2 regions of the Micromonospora sp. NPDC049203 genome follow, and region 1 is predicted to be linked to the other one. Evidence: predicted binding sites of a transcription regulator. Region 1 holds the regulator's gene; the other holds the start of a gene.
What was found. Region 1 encodes HspR, which represses chaperone genes until heat shock. Its sites were predicted from a motif close to TTGAGTNNNNNNNACTCAA; they were not measured.
Positions count from the first base shown of each region.

Region 1 (10,904 bases):
GAACTCCGGCTTGAAGTGCGACCGGACCACCGCCAGCACACCCTCCCGGCGCTCGTTCTCGGTCAGCGTCAGGTCGCTGATCACCGACGAGCCCAGGTTCGAGGTGAGGATCAGGATCGCGTTGCGGAAGTCCACCGTACGGCCCTGACCGTCGGTGAGCCGGCCGTCGTCGAGCACCTGGAGCAGCACGTCGAAGACGTCCGGGTGCGCCTTCTCCACCTCGTCGAGCAGGATCACCGAGTACGGGCGGCGGCGTACCGCCTCGGTGAGCTGGCCGCCCTCCTCGTAGCCGACGTATCCGGGCGGGGCACCGACCAGGCGGGCCACCGAGTGCTTCTCGCCGTACTCGCTCATGTCGATGCGGACCATGGCCCGCTCGTCGTCGAAGAGGAACTCGGCGAGTGCCTTTGCGAGCTCGGTCTTGCCGACGCCGGTCGGGCCGAGGAACAGGAAGCTGCCGGTCGGGCGGTCCGGGTCGGCGACGCCGGCCCGGGCGCGGCGTACCGCGTCGGAGACCGCGCCGACCGCCTCGGCCTGGCCGACCACGCGGGCGCGCAGCGACTCCTCCATCCGCAGCAGCTTGGCGGTCTCGCCTTCCAGCAGCCGCCCGGCGGGGATGCCGGTCCAGGAGGCGACCACGGCGGCGATGTCGTCCGCGCCGACCTCCTCCTTGAGCATCGCGCCGTCGGCCTGGAGCCGGGCCAGTTCCTCCTCGGCCTGCTTCAGCTCGGTCCGCAGCGCGGGGATCCGGCCGTACCGCAGCTCGGCGGCGCGTTCCAGTTCGCCGTCGCGCTCGGCCCGCTCGGCCTCGCCGCCGAGGCGTTCCAGTTCCTCCTTGGCGGTGGAGAGCTTGGTGATGTGGCTCTTCTCGGTCTGCCAGCGCTCGGACAGCGCGGTGAGCTGCTCGCGCTTGTCGGCCAGTTCCTTGCGCAGCCGCTCCAGGCGCTCGGCGGACGCGGCGTCCGGCTCCTTCGCCAGCGCCATCTCCTCGATCTCCAGGCGGCGTACCGCCCGCTCGATCTCGTCCACCTCGACCGGCCGCGAGTCGATCTCCATGCGCAGCCGGGACGCGGACTCGTCCACCAGGTCGATGGCCTTGTCCGGCAGGAACCGGTCGGTGATGTACCGGTCGGAGAGCGCTGCGGCGGCGACCAGCGCGGCGTCGGTGATCCGTACGCCGTGGTGCACCTCGTAGCGTTCCTTGAGCCCGCGCAGGATGCCGATGGTGTCCTCGATGGTCGGCTCGCCGACCAGCACCGGCTGAAAGCGCCGCTCCAGCGCGGGGTCCTTCTCGATGTGCTCGCGGTACTCGTCGAGCGTGGTGGCGCCGACCATCCGCAGCTCGCCGCGCGCCAGCATCGGCTTGAGCATGTTGCCGGCGTCCATCGAGCCCTCGCCCTTGCCGGCGCCGACCACCGTGTGCAGCTCGTCGAGGAACGTGATGACCTGGCCGTCGGAGTTCTTGATCTCCTCCAGCACGGACTTCAGCCGCTCCTCGAACTGCCCCCGGTAGGACGCGCCGGCGACCATCGCGCCGAGGTCGAGCGAGACCAGCTTCTTGTCCCGCAGCGACTCCGGCACGTCGCCGGCCACGATCCGCTGGGCCAGGCCCTCCACGATCGCGGTCTTGCCGACGCCCGGCTCGCCGATCAGCACCGGGTTGTTCTTGGTACGCCGGGACAGCACCTGGATCACCCGGCGGATCTCCGAGTCCCGGCCGATCACCGGGTCGATCTTGCCGTCGCGGGCGCTCGCGGTGAGGTCCACGCCGTACTTGGCCAGGGCCTGGTAGGTCTGCTCCGGGTCGGCGGTGGTGACCCGGCGGTCCCCGCCGCGCACGGTCGGGAACGCGGCGACCAGGTTCTCCTCGGTGGCGCCGGAGTTCTTCAGCGCGACCGAGACCGCGCCGCCGACCCGGGCCAGCCCGGCCAGGAGGTGCTCGGTGGAGGTGTACTCGTCGCCCAGCGGCCGGGCGATCTGCTCGGCGGCGCCGATGGCGTTGACGAACTCGCGGGCCAGCGTCGGCTCGGCGATGCTGGATCCGCGCGCGGCGGGCAGCGCGTCCACCGAACGCAGCGCGACGCGGCGCAGCTCGGCGGGGTCGGCACCGACGGCGCGCAGCAGGCCCGCGGCGGTCGAACCCTCGGTGTCCAGCAGTGACAGCAGCAGGTGCCAGGGCTCCACGGTGGCGTGACCGCGCTGGTTCGCCAGCGCGACGGCACCGGTGATGGCCTCGCGGCTCTTGGTGGTGAGACGTTCCGTGTTCATGGGCTCCCCCGGATCGGCGTGTCCACTGGACATGACACAACCAGAGTTGAGTCTATTCCGCTCAACTCCACCCCTGTGACCTGAGTCACCCTTTACCTTTGACGGATCAGCGACGCGGGAGGCGCGCGAGGCAGGGAGTCTCGTGGTCGGCGCGCAGCACGCAACGCCGGCCACCGTCGAGCTTGCGGTCACAGAACACCCAATGGCGTACGGACTGGTCGTCCTCCGTCGACACGGTGATCCCGCCCAGCTCCACCACCGCGAGGAAGGCCAACGACCGGCCGGCCGTGCGACCGAGCATCTTCGCCCGGGCCAGGTCCGCCGCGCGCACCGGCAGATGGATCACGTACCGCCCGGTCACTGCCGCCCGGCCAGGTCGCGCATCGACGGAGCCTGACGGGACTGCCACTCGCGCAACGCACCCTTGATCCGGGCCGTCTCCTCCCGGCTCCGGGCGATTTCGGCGTACGCGGCGGCAAGGTCCCCCGCGACGCGGTCGAGGAACGCGGCGACCTCGGCGGGGTCCAACCCCCGACGGCATGTCGTGAAGCTGTGGCCCCGCACCTGCCAGGGCCGGAGCGGAAGGTACGACGTGGAGCGGTAGGCGCCGACCGGCGCGGAGTTGGGCGGACCGACGTTCCGCCGCCGCGAACGTATTCGCAGGAGATTACGCACGACACTGTCCCTTCTCGCCGAGGACCGGGGGTCGGGACGAGCCACGGGGATGCCCGCCCCGACCCTGGAAAGCTCCAGGTGCCATCCGGGAGCGTTCCTCAGCAACCTACAATCGGTACCAGTTGTAGGTCAACGACCGACCCACAATTGCTTGAGGTTGGAGGTGGGTGCGTGGTCGAATGGGCGTGCCATCCGGGGAGTGTGTATGCCCAAGCAGCAGTACCAAGTGCTCGCAGACGAGCTGAAGAGCAAGATCGATTCGGGAGAGTGGCCACCCGGCACCAAGCTGCCGAGCCGCGCCCAGCTGTGCAAGGAGTACGGCGTTTCGGACACGGTCGTCGGCAAGGCGATGATGATCCTCCGCGCGACCGGCCTCACCGAAACACTCGAGGGCGTCGGCGTGTTCGTGGCCGAGCGGGTCTAGACGAGCCGTATCGACCGATCTTTAGTTCGGCCCCGGGATCGGCGCGTGCGCCGCAGCGGTAGCCTCACCGGCGTGCGAGTACGTGTCGAACAGACCGCCCTGCCCGGGATCGGCGTACGTCATGATCTGATGACGGAGTCCGGCCGCCGGCTCGGCGTGGTCTCCCATCGCAATGGCCGTCGCGACCTGGTCCTCTACGACCCGGACGATCCCGACTCCTGCCAACATGACATACCGCTGACCGACGACGAGGCGGAGGCGCTCGCCGACATCCTCGGCGCGTCGCTGATGCTGGGTCAGCTCTCCGGGCTGCGCGAGCAGGCCGCCGGGCTGCTGACCGAACAGGTCGCCATCCCGGCGGGCTCGAAGTACGTCGGCAGGCGGCTCGCGGACACCAAGGCACGCACCCGGACCAGCGCGTCCATCGTGGCCGTGCTGCGTCAGGGCGCCGTGAACGTCTCGCCCGAACCCACCTTCCGGTTCGAAGCCGGCGACGTGATCGTCGTGGTCGGTACCCGTCAGGGCCTCGACGGCGTGACCGCGATCCTCGCCGAGACCGATCCGGACGGCTGACGCGTATGCACGAAACCACAATCCTGCTCATCGAAGTCGGCGCGCTGCTGCTCCTGCTCGGCCTGCTCGGCCGCCTGAGCCGCCGCGTCGGCGTCTCGCCCATCCCGCTGTACCTGCTCGCCGGCCTGGCGTTCGGGCACGGCGGCCTGCTGCCGCTCAACGCCAGCGAGGAGTTCTTCGCCGTCGGCGCGGAGATCGGCGTGATCCTGCTGCTGGTCATGCTCGGTCTGGAGTACAGCGCCAACGAGCTGGTGGGCAACCTCCGCTCGGCCGCGCCGGCCGGGGTGATCGACGCGGTGTTCAACGCGCTGCCCGGTTTCGCCTTCGCGCTCCTGCTCGGCTGGGGCTGGGTGGCGGCCGTGGTGCTGGCGGGCGTGACCTGGGTGTCGTCGTCCGGCGTGATCGCCAAGGTGCTCGGCGACCTGGGCCGGGTCGGTAACCGGGAGACCCCGGTGATCCTCTCCGTCCTGGTGATCGAGGACCTGGCGATGGCCCTCTATCTGCCGCTGGTCACCGCGCTGCTCGCCGGGGTCGGCCTGATGAAGGGCGGCATCGCGCTCGCCATCGCGGTGTTCACCGTCGTCGTGGTGCTGGCCGTGGCGATCCGGTACGGCCACCTGATCTCCGCCGCGCTCTCCGCGAAGGATCCGGAGGCGCTGCTGCTCGGGGTGCTCGGCCTGACCCTGCTCGTCGCCGGCGTCGCGGCCAAGCTCCAGGTGTCGGCGGCGGTCGGCGCGTTCCTGGTGGGCATCGCACTGTCCGGGCCGGTGGCGCACCACGCCACCGAACTGCTCTCCCCGCTGCGCGATCTGTTCGCCGCGGTCTTCTTCGTGTTCTTCGGGCTGGTCACCAACCCGCTGGACATGCCTCCGGTGCTGCTGCCCGCGCTGCTGCTCGCAGTGGTGACCATGGCGACGAAGGTGGCCACCGGCTACCTGGCCGCCCGCCGGGTCGGGATCGCCGAGCCCGGACGCTGGCGGGCCGGGCTGGCGCTGACCCCGCGCGGCGAGTTCTCGATCGTCATCGCCGGACTGGCCGTCGCGGCCGTCTACCCGGTGGAGCCGAAGCTCGCCGCACTCGCCACCGCGTACGTGTTGATCACGGTGGTGACCGGGCCGCTGCTCGCCCGGCTGCCCGACACCCGGTGGTTCAAGCAGTGGCTGCGCACCCGCGCCGCAGCCGTACGGCCACCCGCGCCGCTACCCCTGGGCTCCGGCGACTGACCCCGGTGCCGGGCCGGATCAGCCGCAGGGCAGATCCGGCCCGGCGTTGTCAAATTGATCCCGGGAAGGTCTACCACTGCTCCGTCCAACCGCGTTAACGTTTCGGCCCAGCAGCCAGGGTCCGCGGGTGGCCTGCGCCCCCCGCCAGCGCAAGCGGAAGGTCGGCCGGTGAGCGTGCAGGAAGGTACGTTCCGCGGCTTCGCCAACCCCGTCGATCCCTCGCCCACCGAACTGCGGGCGTGGGCTTATCAACCGGACTCGGTGCCGCTGACCTCGATGCCGCCGGACTGGGACCTGCTGGTCGCCGGTGACCACCTGGTGCAGACGCTGTTCGACCTGGCGATGGACCAGAGCTGCCCGGCCCGGCGGTTCGCCCTGCACTGCCTCTACATCTATGCCGCCGACGGCATCCGGACGAACTTCCGCGCCCACCCGAAGCGCCGGTTCCGCAAGCTGGTCGAGCAGGCCGAGAAGTCCGGCGACGACCTGATGCGCAACTGGGCGCACAACAGCCGGGTGCTGCTGGCCCGACCGGATCTCTTCGTCTACCGGGACTGGTGCGAGGGCGGCCTGGTCCGCGAGAACCGCCGCCTCTGACCCTCGCCGCCGGATACGAACGGGCCGCGATCCCCCGGATACGAACGGGCCGGGATCCCCCGTGGATCCCGGCCCGCACGTCGGCGGATCGTCAGGTCGATCCGCCCTGCTTACGGCGCCGCTCGTCGTCCCGCGCCCGGTCCACGCCGTGGTCCGTCTGGTCGGCGAAGCGCCCTTCCTTGACCTTGTCGCTGAAGCGTCCCTCGGTGACCCGGTCGAACCGCTCGCGGACGTTCTCGGCCACCTTCTCCAGCCGTTCTTCCGCGCGCTCGGCCACCTTCTTCGCCGGTTCCGTCATGACTCCCCCCGCCAGTCCGGAGTCCGCTTTGAGGCTTTTACCCCTGCGGAAAGCGTAGTGGACCCCACCCTGCCGCACCCCGGTTTCCGCCGACCGGCCCGCGCACGACGAAGGCCGGCGCGGCCCCGGGGGAGCGGGGCGCGCCGGCCTTCCGGTACGAGGAGGTCAGCGGTCGGGAGCGCGGCGTGGACGCCAGACGACGAGCGCTGTGGACGTGCGGTTTGTGGGCACGAGGTCACCGCGGGGGAAGCCGCCGAGCGACTCCAGCTCGGCGATCCGCCGGTACGCGGCGTCCAGCTCCGCCTCCAGCCGGGCCACCCGCTGCTGCGCCTCTTCGAGCAGCCGCTCCAACCCGATGATCCGCTTGACCCCGGCCAGGTTGATCCCGTCGTCCTGGCTGAGCCGCTGCACCTCGCGGAGCAGCACCACGTCCCGGACGCTGTACCGGCGACCGCCGCCGGACGCCCGGCCGGCCTGCACCAAGCCCAGCCGGTCGTACTGGCGCAGCGTCTGGGGGTGCATCCCCGCCATCCGCGCGGCTACCGAGATCATCAAGACCTTGGCCTCGTAGGCCGGGTCACCCGAGCCGACGTACTCCTCCGACATGCCCGCTCACCTCCGCTGCCGCCGTCAACTGAATCGACGTACCCGCGCCTCGAGATGTTCCCGCGCGGCGGGCGGGGTCTGCGCCGCGAAGGTCTCCAGCGCCGCCCGCGCCTCGTCCGAGACCTTCGCCGGGACCACCACGTCGAGCGTGACCAGCAGGTCACCGGCGCGGCCGTCCTTGCGTACGACGCCCTTGCCGCGGGCGCGCAGCACCCGCCCGCTGGGCGTACCCGGTGGCACCCGCAGGGTCACCGTCCCGTCCAGGGTCGGTACGCGCAGGTCCGTGCCGAGAACCGCCTCGGCGTACGTGATCGGGACGTTCAGGGTCAGGTCATCCCCGGTACGCCCGAACAGCTCGTCCGGACGGACCTTCACCTGCACGAACAGGTCACCGGCCGGACCGCCCCGCTCGCCGGGCTCGCCCCGGCCGGCCAGCCGGATCCGCTGCCCGTCGGCCACCCCGGCGGGGAAGCGCACGGTCAGCGTGCGGGTCTTGGTGACCCCGCCGGTGCCGTGGCACTCCGGGCACTTCTCCTCGACGATCGTGCCGACGCCCTGGCAGTTGCGGCACGGCTCGGAGAAGCTGAACGACCCCTGGTTGCGGGTGGTCACCCCGGCGCCGTGGCAGACCGGGCAGGCCACCGGCTGGGTGCCGGGCTTGGCGCCGTTGCCGTGGCAGGTTTCGCAGACCCCGGGGGCGCGCAGCGTCAGCGGCAGCGTGACGCCGTTCACCGCGTCGGTGAAGTCGAGCGCCACCTCGGCCTCGACGTCGCGGCCACGGGCCGGGCCGCGCGGACGCGCCGGGCCACCGCCCCCGCCGCCACCGGAGAAGATCGTGCTGAACAGGTCGGTGAAACCGCCGCCGCTGAACCGGCTGTCGCCGCCGCCGGCGCCGCCGCCGAACAGGTCGGAGACGTCGAACGGCATGCCGCCCGGCTGGCCCCCGCCGCGGGCGCTGCGCCGGAACGCGCCGGAGCCGAACAGCGAGCGCATCTCGTCGTACTCGCGGCGCTTCTTCTCGTCACCGAGCACCGCGTACGCCTCGGAGACGGTCTTGAACCGCTCCTCGGCCCCGCTGTCGCCGGGGTTGTGGTCCGGGTGCGACTCCCGGGCCAACTTGCGGTACGCCTTCTTGATCTCGTCCGAGGAGGCGGACTTGTCCACGCCCAACGCGGCGTAGTAGTCCTTCTCGATCCAGTCCTTGGAACTCACCGGTCCACCCCCTTCCACGGGTCGAATCCCGGTCGTCCCGCCCGCCCGGTGCGGGCGGGCGGGACGTCACGGGTCGGCACTACTCCGGGTCCGCGACCGCGACCATGGCGGGCCGCAGCAGCCGCTCGCCGAGCTGGTAACCCCGGCGCATGACCTGTACGCAGGTCGGCTCGGTCACGTCGGCGGAGGTCTGGTGCGCCACCGCCTCGTGCCGGGTCGGGTCGAACGGGTCACCCTTCTCGCCGAACGCGGTCAGGCCGAACTTGGCGAGCGCACCGGTGAGCTGCTCGGCCACGCTGCCGAACGGGCCCACCAGGTCGCCGTGCTCGCGGGCCCGGTCCAGGTCGTCGAGGATCGGCAGCAGCGCGGTCAGCACCGCCCCGGTGGCCTGCTCCTGCACCAGGTTGCGGTCCCGGTCGACCCGCTTGCGGTAGTTGGCGTACTCCGCCGTCACCCGCTGGAGGTCGCGGGTGCGCTCCTCCAGGTCGGTGCGCAGCGACTCCAGCTCGGCGCCGAGTGGCGCGTCCGTGCCGGTCCCGCCGTTCGGCTCGGCGGGCGAGTCGACCACTGCCGGACCGCTGACCTCGGCCTCGCCGCCGATCTCGTCGACCACGACCTCGGCCTCCTCGACCAGCCCTTCGGCGGGCGCGTCGGCGGCCGCGTCGGCCGCCGAGGCGTCGTTCGCCGACTGCTCGGTCGCCTTGCCGAGCTTGCGCTTGTCGCGGATGACGACCCGGGGTTCGTCGCCGGTGTCCTTGCCGGCGCCCGGCGCCGACCCGGTGGCACCCGGGTCGGCCGCTCGTGGCTTGTCCGTCATGCGGTTACCTCATCCCTCTGCCGTGCGAATCGTGTCCGGGACCGGATGTCACTTCTTGTCCTCGTCCACGATCTCCGCGTCGACCACGTCGTCGGCGCCACCGGCCTTCGGGCCACCGGCCGCACCCGCGCCGGCACCCGCGCCCGGCCCGGCCGCACCCGGGGCGGTCTGCTCGCCCTCCTGCTGCTGGGCGTAGAGCAGCGAGCCCGCCTGCTGGGAAACCTGCGCCAGCTTCTCGTGCGCGGACTTGATCTTCTCGATGTCCTGTCCGCCGAGGGCGCTGCGCAGCTCGCCGAGCGCCTCGTTGAGCTGGTCGCGGTTCTCGCCGGGCAGCTTGTCGCCGCTCTCGGCGAGGAACTTCTCGGTCTGCCACTGGAGCGCCTCGGCCACGTTGCGGGTCTCGGCCTCCTCACGGCGACGCTTGTCCTCGTCGGCGTGCTCCTCGGCGTCCCGGCGCATCCGCTCGATGTCGTCCTTCGGCAGCGAGGAGCCGCCGGTGATCGTCATCTTCTGCTCCTTGCCGGTGCCCAGGTCCTTCGCGTGCACGTTCACGATGCCGTTGGCGTCGATGTCGAACGTGACCTCGATCTGCGGCACGCCGCGCGGGGCCGGCGGGAGACCGGTCAGCTCGAAGGTGCCGAGCTTCTTGTTGTAGGCGGCGATGTCCCGCTCGCCCTGGAACACCTGGATCAGCACCGACGGCTGGTTGTCGTCGGCGGTGGTGAACACCTCGGAGCGCTTGGTCGGGATGGTGGTGTTGCGCTCGATGAGCTTGGTGAAGATGCCGCCCTTGGTCTCGATGCCCAGGCTCAGCGGGGTCACGTCGAGCAGCAGGACGTCCTTGACCTCGCCCTTGAGCACACCGGCCTGGAGGGCCGCGCCGACGGCGACGACCTCGTCCGGGTTGACGCCCTTGTTCGGGTCGCGGCCGGTGAGCTGCTTGACCAGGTCGGTCACGGCCGGCATACGGGTCGAGCCGCCGACCAGGATGACGTGGTCGACGTCGGAGATCTTGATCCCGGCGTCCTTCACGGCCTGCTCGAACGGGCCCTTGCAGCGGTCCAGCAGGTCCTGCGTCATGCGCTGGAACTCGGCGCGGCTGAGCGTCACGTCGAGGTGCAGCGGACCGGCCGAGCCGGCGGTGATGTACGGCAGGTTGATGTTGCTGGTGGTGGCGGCGGACAGCTCGATCTTGGCCTTCTCGGCCGCCTCCTTGAGCCGCTGCATCGCCATCTTGTCCTGCGAGAGGTCGATGCCGTGCTCGCCGCGGAACGTCTTCACCAGGTGGTCGATGATGCGCTGGTCCCAGTCGTCACCACCGAGCTGGTTGTCACCGCTTGTGGACTTGACCTCCACCACGCCCTCGGCCAGCTCCAGCAGCGACACGTCGAAGGTGCCGCCACCGAGGTCGAAGACCAGGACGGTCTGCTCCTTGGAGCCCTTGTCCAGGCCGTACGCCAGGGCCGCCGCGGTCGGCTCGTTCACGATCCGCAGCACGTTGAAGCCGGCGATCTCACCGGCCTCCTTGGTGGCCTGGCGCTGCCCGTCGTTGAAGTAGGCCGGGACGGTGATCACCGCGTCGGTGATCTGCTCGCCCAGGTACGCCTCGGCGTCCCGCTTGAGCTTCATCAGCGTGCGCGCCGAGATCTCCTGCGGGGTGTACTTCTTGCCGTCGATGTCGACGGTCCAGTTGGTGCCGATCTCACGCTTGACCGACCGGATGGTCCGGTCGGGGTTGGTCACCGCCTGGCGCTTGGCGACCTCACCGACGAGCACCTCGCCGTTGCGGGCGAACGCGACGATCGAGGGAGTCGTACGCGAGCCCTCGGCGTTGGCGATGACGGTGGGCTCACCGCCCTCGAGAACGCTGACGCAGGAGTTCGTCGTGCCGAGGTCGATGCCGACCGCACGTGCCATGTTCGCTTCCTCGCTTCGTAACGGGTGAGCAGGTCAGACGGCCTGCCCGGCGGGCCGCCCGGAAGCGACCGCACCACAAGTTGAGTGAACTTGACTCAATAGTGCCACGCGTTCGCCAATCCGCAAGTCGAGGTTGAGCCGACCCGGCGCAACCCGACCGTTACTACCGTCCGGTTGTCTTACCTTGCGTCGGTCGGGCACGCTTTAGCGGTGACGACGCATGGCGATTCCGCCACCCGTGCCGGCGCGCCCGCCGTCGCAGCCCGCACCGGAGCCACCACCGGCGACGACCAG
Region 1 is NZ_JBICSV010000011.1:36,039-46,942, forward strand. It holds gene clpB (ATP-dependent chaperone ClpB) at 1-2,268, opposite strand, end outside; gene ACGFIA_RS24575 (hypothetical protein) at 2,375-2,629, opposite strand; gene ACGFIA_RS24580 (DivIVA domain-containing protein) at 2,626-2,943, opposite strand; gene ACGFIA_RS24585 (winged helix-turn-helix domain-containing protein) at 3,149-3,367, shown strand; gene ACGFIA_RS24590 (cation:proton antiporter regulatory subunit) at 3,440-3,940, shown strand; gene ACGFIA_RS24595 (cation:proton antiporter) at 3,946-5,163, shown strand; gene ACGFIA_RS24600 (hypothetical protein) at 5,332-5,760, shown strand; gene ACGFIA_RS24605 (hypothetical protein) at 5,852-6,058, opposite strand; gene ACGFIA_RS24610 (heat shock protein transcriptional repressor HspR) at 6,224-6,664, opposite strand; gene dnaJ (molecular chaperone DnaJ) at 6,689-7,876, opposite strand; gene grpE (nucleotide exchange factor GrpE) at 7,956-8,693, opposite strand; gene dnaK (molecular chaperone DnaK) at 8,742-10,610, opposite strand; gene ACGFIA_RS24630 (ABC transporter) at 10,821-10,904, shown strand, end outside.

Region 2 (10,904 bases), on a different contig from region 1:
CCCGGCCCGCGCCGGTCACCACCGGGCCGGTCGACGCCCGGTTCGCCACCGGAGACCTGCGCGGCTGGCGGGCCGAGCGCGGCCGCTGGCAGGCCACCGGCGGGGTGCTGACCGGCAGCGGCACGCTCACCTGGCGTACCCGCATCGGCGGTGACCTGCGGGTGGAGACCGACCTGCGGCTGACCGGCGCGGCCACCGCCGGGCTGCGGCTGCGCGGCGTGGACGTCCGCGTCGGGCGCGGCCGGTTGAGCGCGGGCGGCGCGTCCACCGCGCTGCCCGCCGGCCTCGACCTGCGCGACCGGCACAATCTCGCCATCGAGGTACGCGGGCGGCAGCTCGTCGCCACGCTCAGCCCGTCCCGCCTCGGCGACCCGGTGGCCCAGGTGACCGCGCGGCTCCCCCGCCCCGGCGCCGGTGAGCTGTCCGTGCGCGCCGAGGGCGGGCCGGCCGAGTTCGACAACGTCAGCGCCGTCCGGCTGTACCGCCCGGCCCGGCACACCGTCCCCGACCCCCGGGTCGGCCCGGTGCTGCGCGGCTACTCCGACGAGTTCACCGGCGGCCTCGACCCGGCCTGGGCGTGGGTCCGCCAGGACCCGGGCGCCACGGTGAGCGGCGGCGCGTTGCGCTGGCCGGTGCAGGACGCCGACCTGTCCGGCACCGGCAACACCGCCTCGGTGCTGCTGCGCGACGCGCCGGCCGGCAACTACGTCGCCGAGACCAAGGTGACGCTCGACCTGGGCGAGGACAGCGTCCGCAACTACCAGCAGGCGGGCCTGGTCGCGTACGTCGACGACGACCGGTTCGCCCGGCTGACCCAGGTGGCGATCTGGAACACCCGGCAGGTCGAGTACGGCTACGAGCTGCCCTTCGCCGGGCAGCCCGTGTACGGCGGCAGCATCGTCGGCACCCCGGGCACCACGACCTGGCTGCGGCTGGCCCACCGGATCGACCCGGTCAACGGCGAGCACGAGTTCCGGGCCGGGTCCAGCCGCGACGGCAGGCGCTGGACGTGGGGCGCGGTGTGGGCGTTCCCGGCCGGCACGACGCCGCGGATCGGGCTGGTGGCGCACGGAGGCGCGACACCGGCGGTGATCGCCGAGTTCGAATACCTGCGCTTCCACCGCTGACGTCCCGGGCCGTCCCCTCACGTGAGGGGGCGGCCCCGGCTCAGCCGCCGGAACGGGGGGCGGCGGTGGTCAGCTCGCTGACCGTGCGGGTGTCGCCGTCGTAGCTGCGCGCCGCCACGAACGCACCGGCCGGCGGGTGGGCCCCGGCGACCGCCCGGGCGCGGCGCCGGTCCGCCGCGCCGAACCGCAGCGCCAGGCTCAGGTGCGGCACCCACCGGCCGGGACGGTGCCACGAGTGCCCGCCGGGCGCCTCGGCGAGCACGTCCCAGACCGCACCGTGCAACGCGACGAGCTGCGGCGTCGGCCGGACCAGCCACACCAGCGGCGCGCTGCCGTCGAGCACCGTCACCCGGCCCAGCCGCACCGGCAGCGGCAGCGCCGCGTCGCACAGGTCGGCCAGGCGCTGCTCGGCGCCGGGCGGGAACTCCTCGACCGAGGCGAGCGTCAGGTGCGGCCGGTTCGTCTGGTGCGTGTTGCGGGCCAGGCTGGGCAGCCCGGCGGCGGCGAGCCGGTCCCAGGCAGCGCGAACCGCCGCTTCCAGTTGAGGAGCGCAGAGCAGTTCGACCGTCCGCACGTGATCAGGCTAGTCGCCGGCGACCGCGCGCGACGCCCCGTACGTCAGAGCCAGCCGGCCTCGCGCGCCCGCCGTACCGCCTCGGCCCGGTCGGCCGCGCCGAGCTTCTGCACGCAGGCGCTCAGGTGGTTGCGGACAGTGCCGGCGGCCAGGTGGGTCCGCCGGGCGATCACCGCGACCGGGGTGCCCAGCTCGGCCAGCCGGAGGGTCTCCAGCTCACGCGGCGTCAGCGGGCACTCGGGCAGGGTGAGCGCGTCGGCCGCGAGCGCGGGGTCGACGTAGCGGGCGCCGGCGTGCACCCGGCGGATCACGTCGGCCAGCGCGCCGCCGGGGGCGCCCTTGGCGAGGAACCCGCGTACCCCGGCGGCGAGCGCCGGGCGGAGCTGAGCGGGGCGGCCGTGTCCGGTGAGGATCACCGGGGCGCAGCCGGGCAGCGCCCGGGTCAGCTCGGCGGCGACCTCCACACCGCCGGGCGGCGGCATCTCCAGGTCGAGCACGGCGACGTCCGGGGGGTGGGCCAGCGCGGCGTCCAGGGCGCCGCGCCCGTCGCGGGCGTGCGCGACCACCTCGATGTCCGGTTCCAGGTCGAGCAGCGCGGCCAGGGCGAGCCGGATCAGCTCCTCGTCGTCGGCCAGCAGCACCCGGATCACGGCGTCACCGGCACTGTCGCCACCAGGCTGAACACGCCGTCGGCGGCCTCGGCCCGGACCCGGCCGCCGGCCGGGGCGAGCCGGTCGGCCAGCCCGCGCAGGCCGCCGCTGAGCCGGTCCGGGCCGTCGTCGGCACGGACGCCGTCATTGCGTACGGTGAGTGTCACCACGCCGTCCTCCCGGATGATCTCGATCCGGCACCAGCCGGCCCGGCTGTGCCGCAGCACGTTGGTCCCGGCTTCGCGCAGCACGGCCGCCAGGTCGGCGGCGACCGGCGCGGGCACCGCACCGTCCGGCGGCACCACTGTCGTGCGTACGCCACTGGAGCGCAGCACCTCCCCCACCGCCGCGGCCTGCTCGGCCAGGTCGACGGCGCGGTAGCCGTGCACCGCCGCGCGTACCCGGGTCAGCGCCGTCGCGGCGAGCCGCCGCGCCTCCGCCGCCTCCCGGGCGGCCCGGGCGGCGTCGCGCGGCGCCAGCCGCTCCGCCAGCTCGGCCTTGAGCGCGATCACTGTGAGGTCGTGGCCGAGCAGATCGTGTACGTCCCGGGCGAAGCGCAGCCGTTCCTCGGCGGCGGCGAGCCGCGCCTGGGCGGCCTGCCCCTGCCGGGCCTCGACGAGCAGGTCCCAGAACCAGACCTGGACCCAGGTGAGCGCGGCGATCCCGGCGCCCACCACGCCGGTGACCAGCAGCGCCGTGAGCACCGACCCACCCGCCGCCCAGGTGACGGCGGCGGAGAGCGCGAGCACACCGGCCACGGCCGCCGCCGCGACCGCGGGCCGGAACAGCAGCGGCGTCATGCCGACCAGGGACGCCCCCAGCCACGCCCAGGTGGGCCAGGTTCCGGCCGCGACCGGGCCGAGCAGCGGCAGGCTGAGCAGCGCCGCCACGGTGAGCGCGGCGTGCCGGCGGCGACGGGCCGGTACGGGCAGCCACGGCGTGACGGCGGCGTGCAGCACCGCGATCTGGGCGGCGGTGAACCCGAGCAGCCCGGCCACGCCGAGCGCGACGCGTACCGGGTCGGGTTCGCGGGCCAGGCCGACGGCGGGCAGCAACACCGTGGTCCACGCGTTGGTGGCCAGCGACAGCAGCGTGACCCGCCGGGCCCGGCGCAGCCGGTGGTCCGCCGGATCGACGCTCATGCCCGCCGATCCTAGGGCGTGCACCGGCCCGCCCACCCGGGGGAGATGTCACGGCCGGACCGTGCGGTCCGCACGGTTTCCCGATGACTGACGTGCCTTCTCCGGTGCGCCGGGCGGCGGCAGGGTCGGGGCATGACGGAGATGACTGTGGTCGTACCCCGGCGGTGGGCCGGGTGGGCGCGGACCCGGCACCTGGCCGGGATGGTGGTGGCGATGGTGGCCGGGATGGTGCTGCTCGGGCCGCTGTGGCGGGTGGGCGGGAGCCTGCTGGGCGGCGCGGCGGTGCTGGCGCGGCCGGACGTGGGCGCGCTGGTCATGGCGACGAACATGGCGGCGGGCATGGCCGCGTGGATGTGGTACCGGGGGGACGGCCGGGCCGCCACCGCGGAGATGTCGGCCGCCATGTACGTGCCGTTCCTGCTGCTGCTCCCGCCCTGGTGGGCCGGGTGGGCCGGGGACGACACGCTGCTGCTCGGCGGCCACCTGCTGATGGTGCCGGCGATGCTGCTGGTGGCGCTGCGGCACCGGCACACGCCCGCCGCGCCGCCCCGCCGCGATCCGGTCACGGCGGCCGTGGCGCGCGGGTGGCCGGCCGGGCTGGCGCTGCTCCTGACGGTGGACATGTGGTTCGCGCCCACCGTCTTCGCGCCGTGGACGCTGCTGGTCCTGCCGGCCGGCTACCTGCTGATCGGCACCGGGCGGCGGCAGTGGGGAGACCGGCGCGCGCTGGTGGCGCAGCTCGCCGGCGCGGGCGTGTGGGGTGGCCTGGCGGTCGTGGCCACAGTCGCGTCCGCCGGCCTCGCCGGAGCGATCGTCGGGGTGGGCTGGCTCGTCCACGCGGCCTGGGACGCCTGGCACCACCGCACCGGCACGGTGGTGCCGCGCGGGTACGCGCTGTGGTGCGCGGTGATCGACGTCGGGGTGGGCCTCACCACGCTGCTGGCCGCCCTGTCCCGGTGACCCGGCGGGGGCACGGGGTCACGCCGGGTCACCGGGATCGGGCGGCGGCCGGGTGGCGCGGCGAACGTTTGCCCGGTCGCCGCGACCGGTGCGCGGCGGTGATGAAAAGCTTGTCGTATGAGCGCCGCACCGACCCCGACCGACCCCGCCGTTACCGCCGACGCCGAGGACACCTTCGCCTTCGCCGATCTCGGGCTGCGCACCGAGTTGCTCGGCGCGCTGTCCGCGCTCGGCTACGAGGAACCGACGCCGATCCAGCGGGAGGCCATCCCCCCGTTGCTGGCCGGTCAGGATCTGCTGGGCCAGGCGGCCACCGGTACGGGCAAGACCGCCGCGTTCGCGCTGCCGCTGTTGCAGCGGATGCCTGTGGGACGGGCCGAGGGCGACCCGGTGTCGCTGGTGCTGGTGCCGACCCGGGAGCTGGCCGTGCAGGTCTCCGAGGCGTTCCACCGCTACGGCAAGGACCTGGGCGCCCGGGTGCTGCCGATCTACGGCGGGCAGCCGATCGGGCGGCAGTTGCGCGCGCTGGACCACGGGGTGGACGTGGTGGTCGCGACGCCGGGCCGGGCGCTGGACCACATCGCCCGGGGCACGCTGCGGCTGGGCGCGCTGGCCACGGTGGTGCTGGACGAGGCCGACGAGATGCTCGACATGGGTTTCGCCGAGGACATCGAGGCGATCCTGGAGCACGCCCCGGCCGGCCGGCAGACCGTGCTGTTCTCGGCCACCATGCCGGCCCGCATCGACGGGCTGGCCCGCAAGCACCTGACCGATCCGGTCCGCATCCGGATCGAGCGGGAGCGGCAGGTCGCCGGGGAGGCGCCCCGGGTACGGCAGAGCGCGTACATCGTGGCCCGGGGGCACAAGCCGGCCGCGCTGGGCCGGGTGCTGGACGTCGAGTCGCCCACCGCGGCGATCGTGTTCTGCCGCAGCCGCGAGGAGGTGGACCGGCTCACCGAGACGATGAACGGCCGGGGCTACCGGGCCGAGGCGCTGCACGGCGGGATGAGCCAGGAGCAGCGGGACCGGGTGATGGGCCGGCTGCGCTCCGGCACGGCGGACCTGCTGGTCGCCACCGACGTGGCCGCCCGCGGGCTGGACGTCGAGCAGCTCACGCACGTGGTCAACTACGACGTGCCGTCGGCGCCGGAGTCGTACGTGCACCGGATCGGCCGGGTGGGCCGGGCCGGACGGGAGGGTGTGGCGATCACGCTCGCCGAGCCGCGTGAGCACCGGATGCTCAAGACCATCGAGCGGGTCACCGGGCAGCGCATCACCATCGACAAGATCCCGACGGTGGCGGACATGCGTACGCGGCGGCTGGAACTGACCCAGGCCGCGCTGCGGGAGAGCCTGCTGGAGGACGACCTCGACCCGTACCGGGCGATCGTGGAGTCGCTGACCGACGAGTTCGACCTGGTCGAGGTGGCGCTGGCGGCGGTGAAGCTGGCGCACGAGGCGACCTCGCCGGGCTCGGACGACGAGGAGGAGATCCCGCAGGTTCCGGTCCGGGGCCCGCGCGAGGGCCGGCCGGAGGCCGGTGGGCGGGGCGAGCGCCGGGGTCCGGGCCGCCCGCGTACCGGTGGCACCACGCAGGTCTTCATCGGGCTGGGCCGGCGGGCCGGGATACGGCCGCAGGACCTGGTCGGCGCGATCACCGGGGAGACCCGGATCAGTGGCCGGGACATCGGCTCGATCGAGATCGCCGACCGGTTCTCCCTGGTCGAGGTGCCGCAGGGGGTGGCTGACGAGATCATCGCCGGGCTGCGCGGCACGACCATCAAGGGCCGCAAGGCGACCGTACGCCGGGACCGGGACGGCGACGGCCCGGGCGAGCGCCGCGACCGGGGCTACGAGCGGCGCGACCGCCACTGAGCGCGCCCCGGCCGGCGGCACGGCGCCGCCCCGGCCGCCATTCGGTGGCCGGGGCGGTGGTGGTGCCTCAGACGGCGGCGAGCGCCGGTCCGTCCACCGGCTCCGTGCCGATCTCGGCCGGGCGCAGCGCCAGCGCGAGCACGTCCGCCACGTCGGACAGCGTGTGCACGGTCAGCGCCTCCCGCACCTGCGCCGGCAGGTCGTCCAGGTCCGGCTCGTTGCGCTTCGGGATGATCACCTCGGTGAGACCGGCCCGGTGCGCGGCGAGCAGCTTCTGCTTGACCCCGCCGATCGGCAGCACCCGGCCGGAGAGCGTCACCTCGCCGGTCATCCCGAACTCGGGCCGCACCGGCCGGCCGGTCACCAGTGAGGCCAGCGCGGTCACCATGGTGATACCGGCGCTCGGGCCATCCTTGGGCACCGCGCCCGCCGGGACGTGCAGGTGGATCCGCCGCCCGGCCAGCGCGTTCGGGTCCAGGCCGTAGCGCCGGCCGTTCGACCTCAGGTACGACCACGCGATGTGCGCGGACTCCTTCATCACGTCGCCGAGCTGGCCGGTGAGCGTGAGCCCGGGCTCGCCCTCCATGGTGGTGGCCTCGATGAACAGCACGTCGCCACCGGCGCCGGTGACAGCCAGGCCGGTCGCCACGCCGGGCACGGCGGTGCGTTCGGCCGACTCCGGGGTGAACTTCGGCCGGCCCAGGTAGCGGGCCAGGTTCCCGGCGTCCACGCGCACCGGCGCGGGGTCGTCGGCGAGCGCGACGGCCACCTTGCGCAGGATCTTCGCGAGGGCCCGTTCGAGCTGCCGGACGCCCGCCTCCCGGGTGTACTCGCCCGCGATCAGCGCCAGCGCGTCGTCGGCGACTGTGACCTCCTCGGCGGTCAGCCCGGCCCGTTCCCGCTGCCGGGGCAGCAGGTGGTCGCGGGCGATGGCGACCTTCTCGTCCTCGGTGTAGCCGTCCAGCGCGACCAGCTCCATCCGGTCCAGCAGCGGGCCGGGGATCGCCTCGACCACGTTGGCGGTGGCCAGGAACAGCACGTCGGACAGGTCGAGGTCGACCTCCAGGTAGTGGTCCCGGAACGTGTGGTTCTGCGCCGGGTCGAGCACCTCCAGCAGGGCCGCCGCCGGGTCGCCGGCGTAGCCGGCGTAGCCGGCGGCCAGCTTGTCGACCTCGTCGAGCAGCACGACCGGGTTCATCGAGCCCGCCTCGCGCAGCGCCCGGACGATCCGGCCCGGCAGCGCGCCGACGTAGGTGCGCCGGTGACCGCGGATCTCCGCCTCGTCCCGGACCCCGCCGAGGGACACGCGGACGAAGGTGCGGCCCAGCGCCCGGGCGACCGACTCACCGAGGCTGGTCTTGCCGACACCGGGCGGGCCGGCCAGGGCCAGCACCGCGCCGGAGCCGCGTCCGCCGACCACGCCGAGGTTGCGCTCCGCGCGCCGGTTGCGCACCGCGAGGTACTCCAGGATGCGGTCCTTCACGTCGGCCAGGCCGGCGTGGTCGGCGTCGAGCACGGCCCGCGCCGCGGCCAGGTCCGTGTTGTCCTGGGTACGCGTGTTCCACGGCATCTCCAGGACGGTGTCCAGCCAGGTTCGGATCCAGCCCGCCTCGGGTGAGGCGTCGCTGGCCCGCTCCAGCTTGCCGACCTCGCGCAGCGCCGCCTCGCGTACCTTCTCCGGCAGGTCGGCGGCCTCCACCCGGGATCGGTAGTCGGCGGAGCCGTCCGGCTCGTCCTCGCCGAGTTCCTTGCGAATAGCGGCGAGCTGCTGGCGGAGCAGGAACTCGCGCTGGGACTTCTCCAGCCCCTCGCGGACGTCGCTGTTGATCTGCTCGGTGACCTCCTGCTCGGCCAGGTGTTCCCGCACCCAGCCGACGAGTAGTTCCAGCCGGGCGGTGACGTCCGGGGCGGCGAGCAGTTCGGTCTTCTGCGTCAGGCTGAGCCAGGGCGCGTAGCCGGCCGAGTCGGCCAGCTCGGACAGGTCGGTCATCCGCTCCATCGCGTCGATCACCTGCCAGGCGCCGCGCTGCTGGAGCACCGACGTCATGAGCGCGCGGTACTCGCGGGCGAGTTCCCGGGCGCGGCCCGCCGGGGCGGGTTCGTCGAGTGCGGTCGCCTCGACCCAGAGCGCGGCGCCGGGGCCGGGTACGCCGGAGCCGATGCGGGCGCGGGCGAGGCCGCGGATGACCGCTGCGGGTTCGCCGCTGGGCAGCCGGCCCACCTTCTCGATCGTCGCGACCACGCCGACGGAGCCGTACTCGCCGTCGATGCGGGGTACGGCCAGGAGTTCCTTGTCGCCGGTGGCGCGGGCCGCGTCGACGGCGGCCTGGGTGGTCGGGTCGAGGGTCACCGGGATGACCATCCCGGGCAGCAGGACGGCGTCGGTCAGCGGAAGTACCGGAAGAGTTGCCATCGAACACCTGCCATCACGTTGGTTGAGCGTGTTTGGCTCAAGTAACAAAACGTGTCCCTTGTTCCGGGTTGTGACCCAGACCACGCCCGAGGGTCGCACCCGCGGGCCGGGCACCCAATCGCGGCACCCTTTACCGCGACCCGGCGAATGGAAACGACCGGCTATTCTTGCGGAATTACCGCACGGTAGGTCAAACTCTTAGCCACACCCCGCCCGACACAGGGAGTAATGGCGATGGCAAGGAAAGTAATCACTGTTCTGACCGACGACCTCGACGGCGGAAAGGCCGATCGGACCGTCGAGTTCAGCCTGGACGGCGTGGCGTACACGATCGACGTCTCCGACGAGAACGCGGGCGTCCTGCGTAAGGCCCTGGATCCGTACATCAGCGCTGGCCGGCGAATCAGCCGGGGCGGGACCGAGGTCACCCGGGGCGCCCGCCGCGCGACCCGGCCGAGCACCTCGGGAATGGATCGCGAGCAGAACCGTGCCATCCGGGAATGGGCCGCCAAGAACGGGTTCGAGATTTCCGAGCGCGGGCGCATCCCGGTGTCGGTGGTCGAGGCGTACAAGAACCGCTGAGCACCACCGGCTCACCGTCGGGCATCCCGGGGTCACGCTGAGAAATCGGCATGGCCCCGGTCGGCTTTCTGTCGTCGATGTTCTTCATCCGGCCGGATACCACCGGCATGAAATTTCCTTCGGGGCATCTCCCATCGAGCCTTATGCGGGAACGGCCGCGGCCGCCCGGAGGAGTCCCCGGACGGCCGCGGCCGTTCGTCCGCTCAGTTGACCCGGATGCGCACCACGTCGATGGCCGGGGTCTGGTTCGCCCGCTCCATCATCGGGATGCGGTGCGAGCCGTCACCGGCCCAGACCGCGCACTGCGCCAGGCCCGACTGCGCGAGGCCCGGAATCTGGATCAGCACGTCGTCCGGCTGGTTGCCGCCCCGGCCGTCCTCGGTGGCGACGAAGAACGCCGGCACGTCCTGGGGGTTCGGAGGCTGCCGGGTGCTGCCCAGCATCCGGCAGGCGGTGTGGAAGTGGCCGCGTACCAGGCCCTGGCCGTTGAGCAGCGAGCTCTCCAGGTAGTAGCCGCCCTGGCCGGCGGCGAGGAAGCGGTCCCGCACCAGGTTCCTGGTGGTCACCCGCAGCGTGAACGGCTGGTTGCGCCGCACCTGGTTCGGGAACTGCGTGATCAGCAGCGAGGGGTTGTTCGCCGCGGCGCCCACCTCACCGAACGCGGTGCTCACGCAGCGGTTGCCGTTCTGGAAACCGTCGTGCGCCTGGAGCTGACTGCCGGAGCAGTCCTTGGCGAGCACGTTCAGGCCGTTGCCGCCGCCGTTGTTCTGGCCGCCGCCATTGTTGTTCCCGCCGTTGTTGCCGCCACCGTTCTGGCCGCCACCGTTGTTCCCGCCGTTCTGGCCACCGCCGTTCTGGCCGCCACCGTTCTGACCGCCACCGTTCTGGCCGCCGTTACGCGGGGTGTCGCTCACCGCGCACCGGGCGAACTGCTCCAGACCCTGCGGACGCTGGGCCACCCGGCCGATCGCGGTGGCGATCCGGTTGAGCGCCGCGGTCCGCTTGTCCGCCAGCGGGCCCAGAATCGCGTTGTTGATGAACTCGCCGCCGTTGCGGCCCTCCGCCGCGAGCCGCCGGTTCGCCTCGGCGATCTGGCTCTCCAGCAGCGCCAGGGTGCGGTCCACCTCGGCCCGGGCCTGGCCCGGCACCTGCGGCAGCCGGCTCCGGACGTCCGGGCAGGCCACCGTCGGGGTGCCGGCGCCGGCGCCACCGGCTGTGGTCTGCTGGCACTCGGCCGGCGACATCTGACCGTCACCCCAGTGGTTGCGGACCCAGCGGCCGTTCTGCCAGGTACGGGTGGTGCTGCCCTGACCGTCCGGGGCGGTCGCCCCCGGGCTCGCGGGCACGCAGGACGCCGAGGCCGCGCGGGTGGTCGTCCGCCGGTCCTGGGCGGACGAGATCTGGGTGACGGCGACGATGCCGCCGAAGACCGCGAGCGTGCCGACCACCGCCAGCATCCGCTTGCTCCGCGCGTTACCGGATGACCGGCGCGCCCGTGTGGACCTGCGCATCGAATTGCTCTCCTTCTCGATCCGGTAGTTGACTGGTGATCCCGGCGGACCGACGAATTCGGGGTGTGAG
Region 2 is NZ_JBICSV010000015.1:5,156-16,059, reverse strand. It holds gene ACGFIA_RS27160 (family 43 glycosylhydrolase) at 1-1,127, shown strand, start outside; gene ACGFIA_RS27155 (2'-5' RNA ligase family protein) at 1,168-1,701, opposite strand; gene ACGFIA_RS27150 (response regulator) at 1,746-2,351, opposite strand; gene ACGFIA_RS27145 (sensor histidine kinase) at 2,348-3,493, opposite strand; gene ACGFIA_RS27140 (hypothetical protein) at 3,626-4,453, shown strand; gene ACGFIA_RS27135 (DEAD/DEAH box helicase) at 4,571-6,328, shown strand; gene lon (endopeptidase La) at 6,396-8,741, opposite strand; gene ACGFIA_RS27125 (Lsr2 family protein) at 8,976-9,323, shown strand; gene ACGFIA_RS27120 (hypothetical protein) at 9,527-10,834, opposite strand.
Region 2: lon (endopeptidase La) is a predicted target of HspR. The motif match lies at 8,764-8,782, and genes of this name have one in related genera.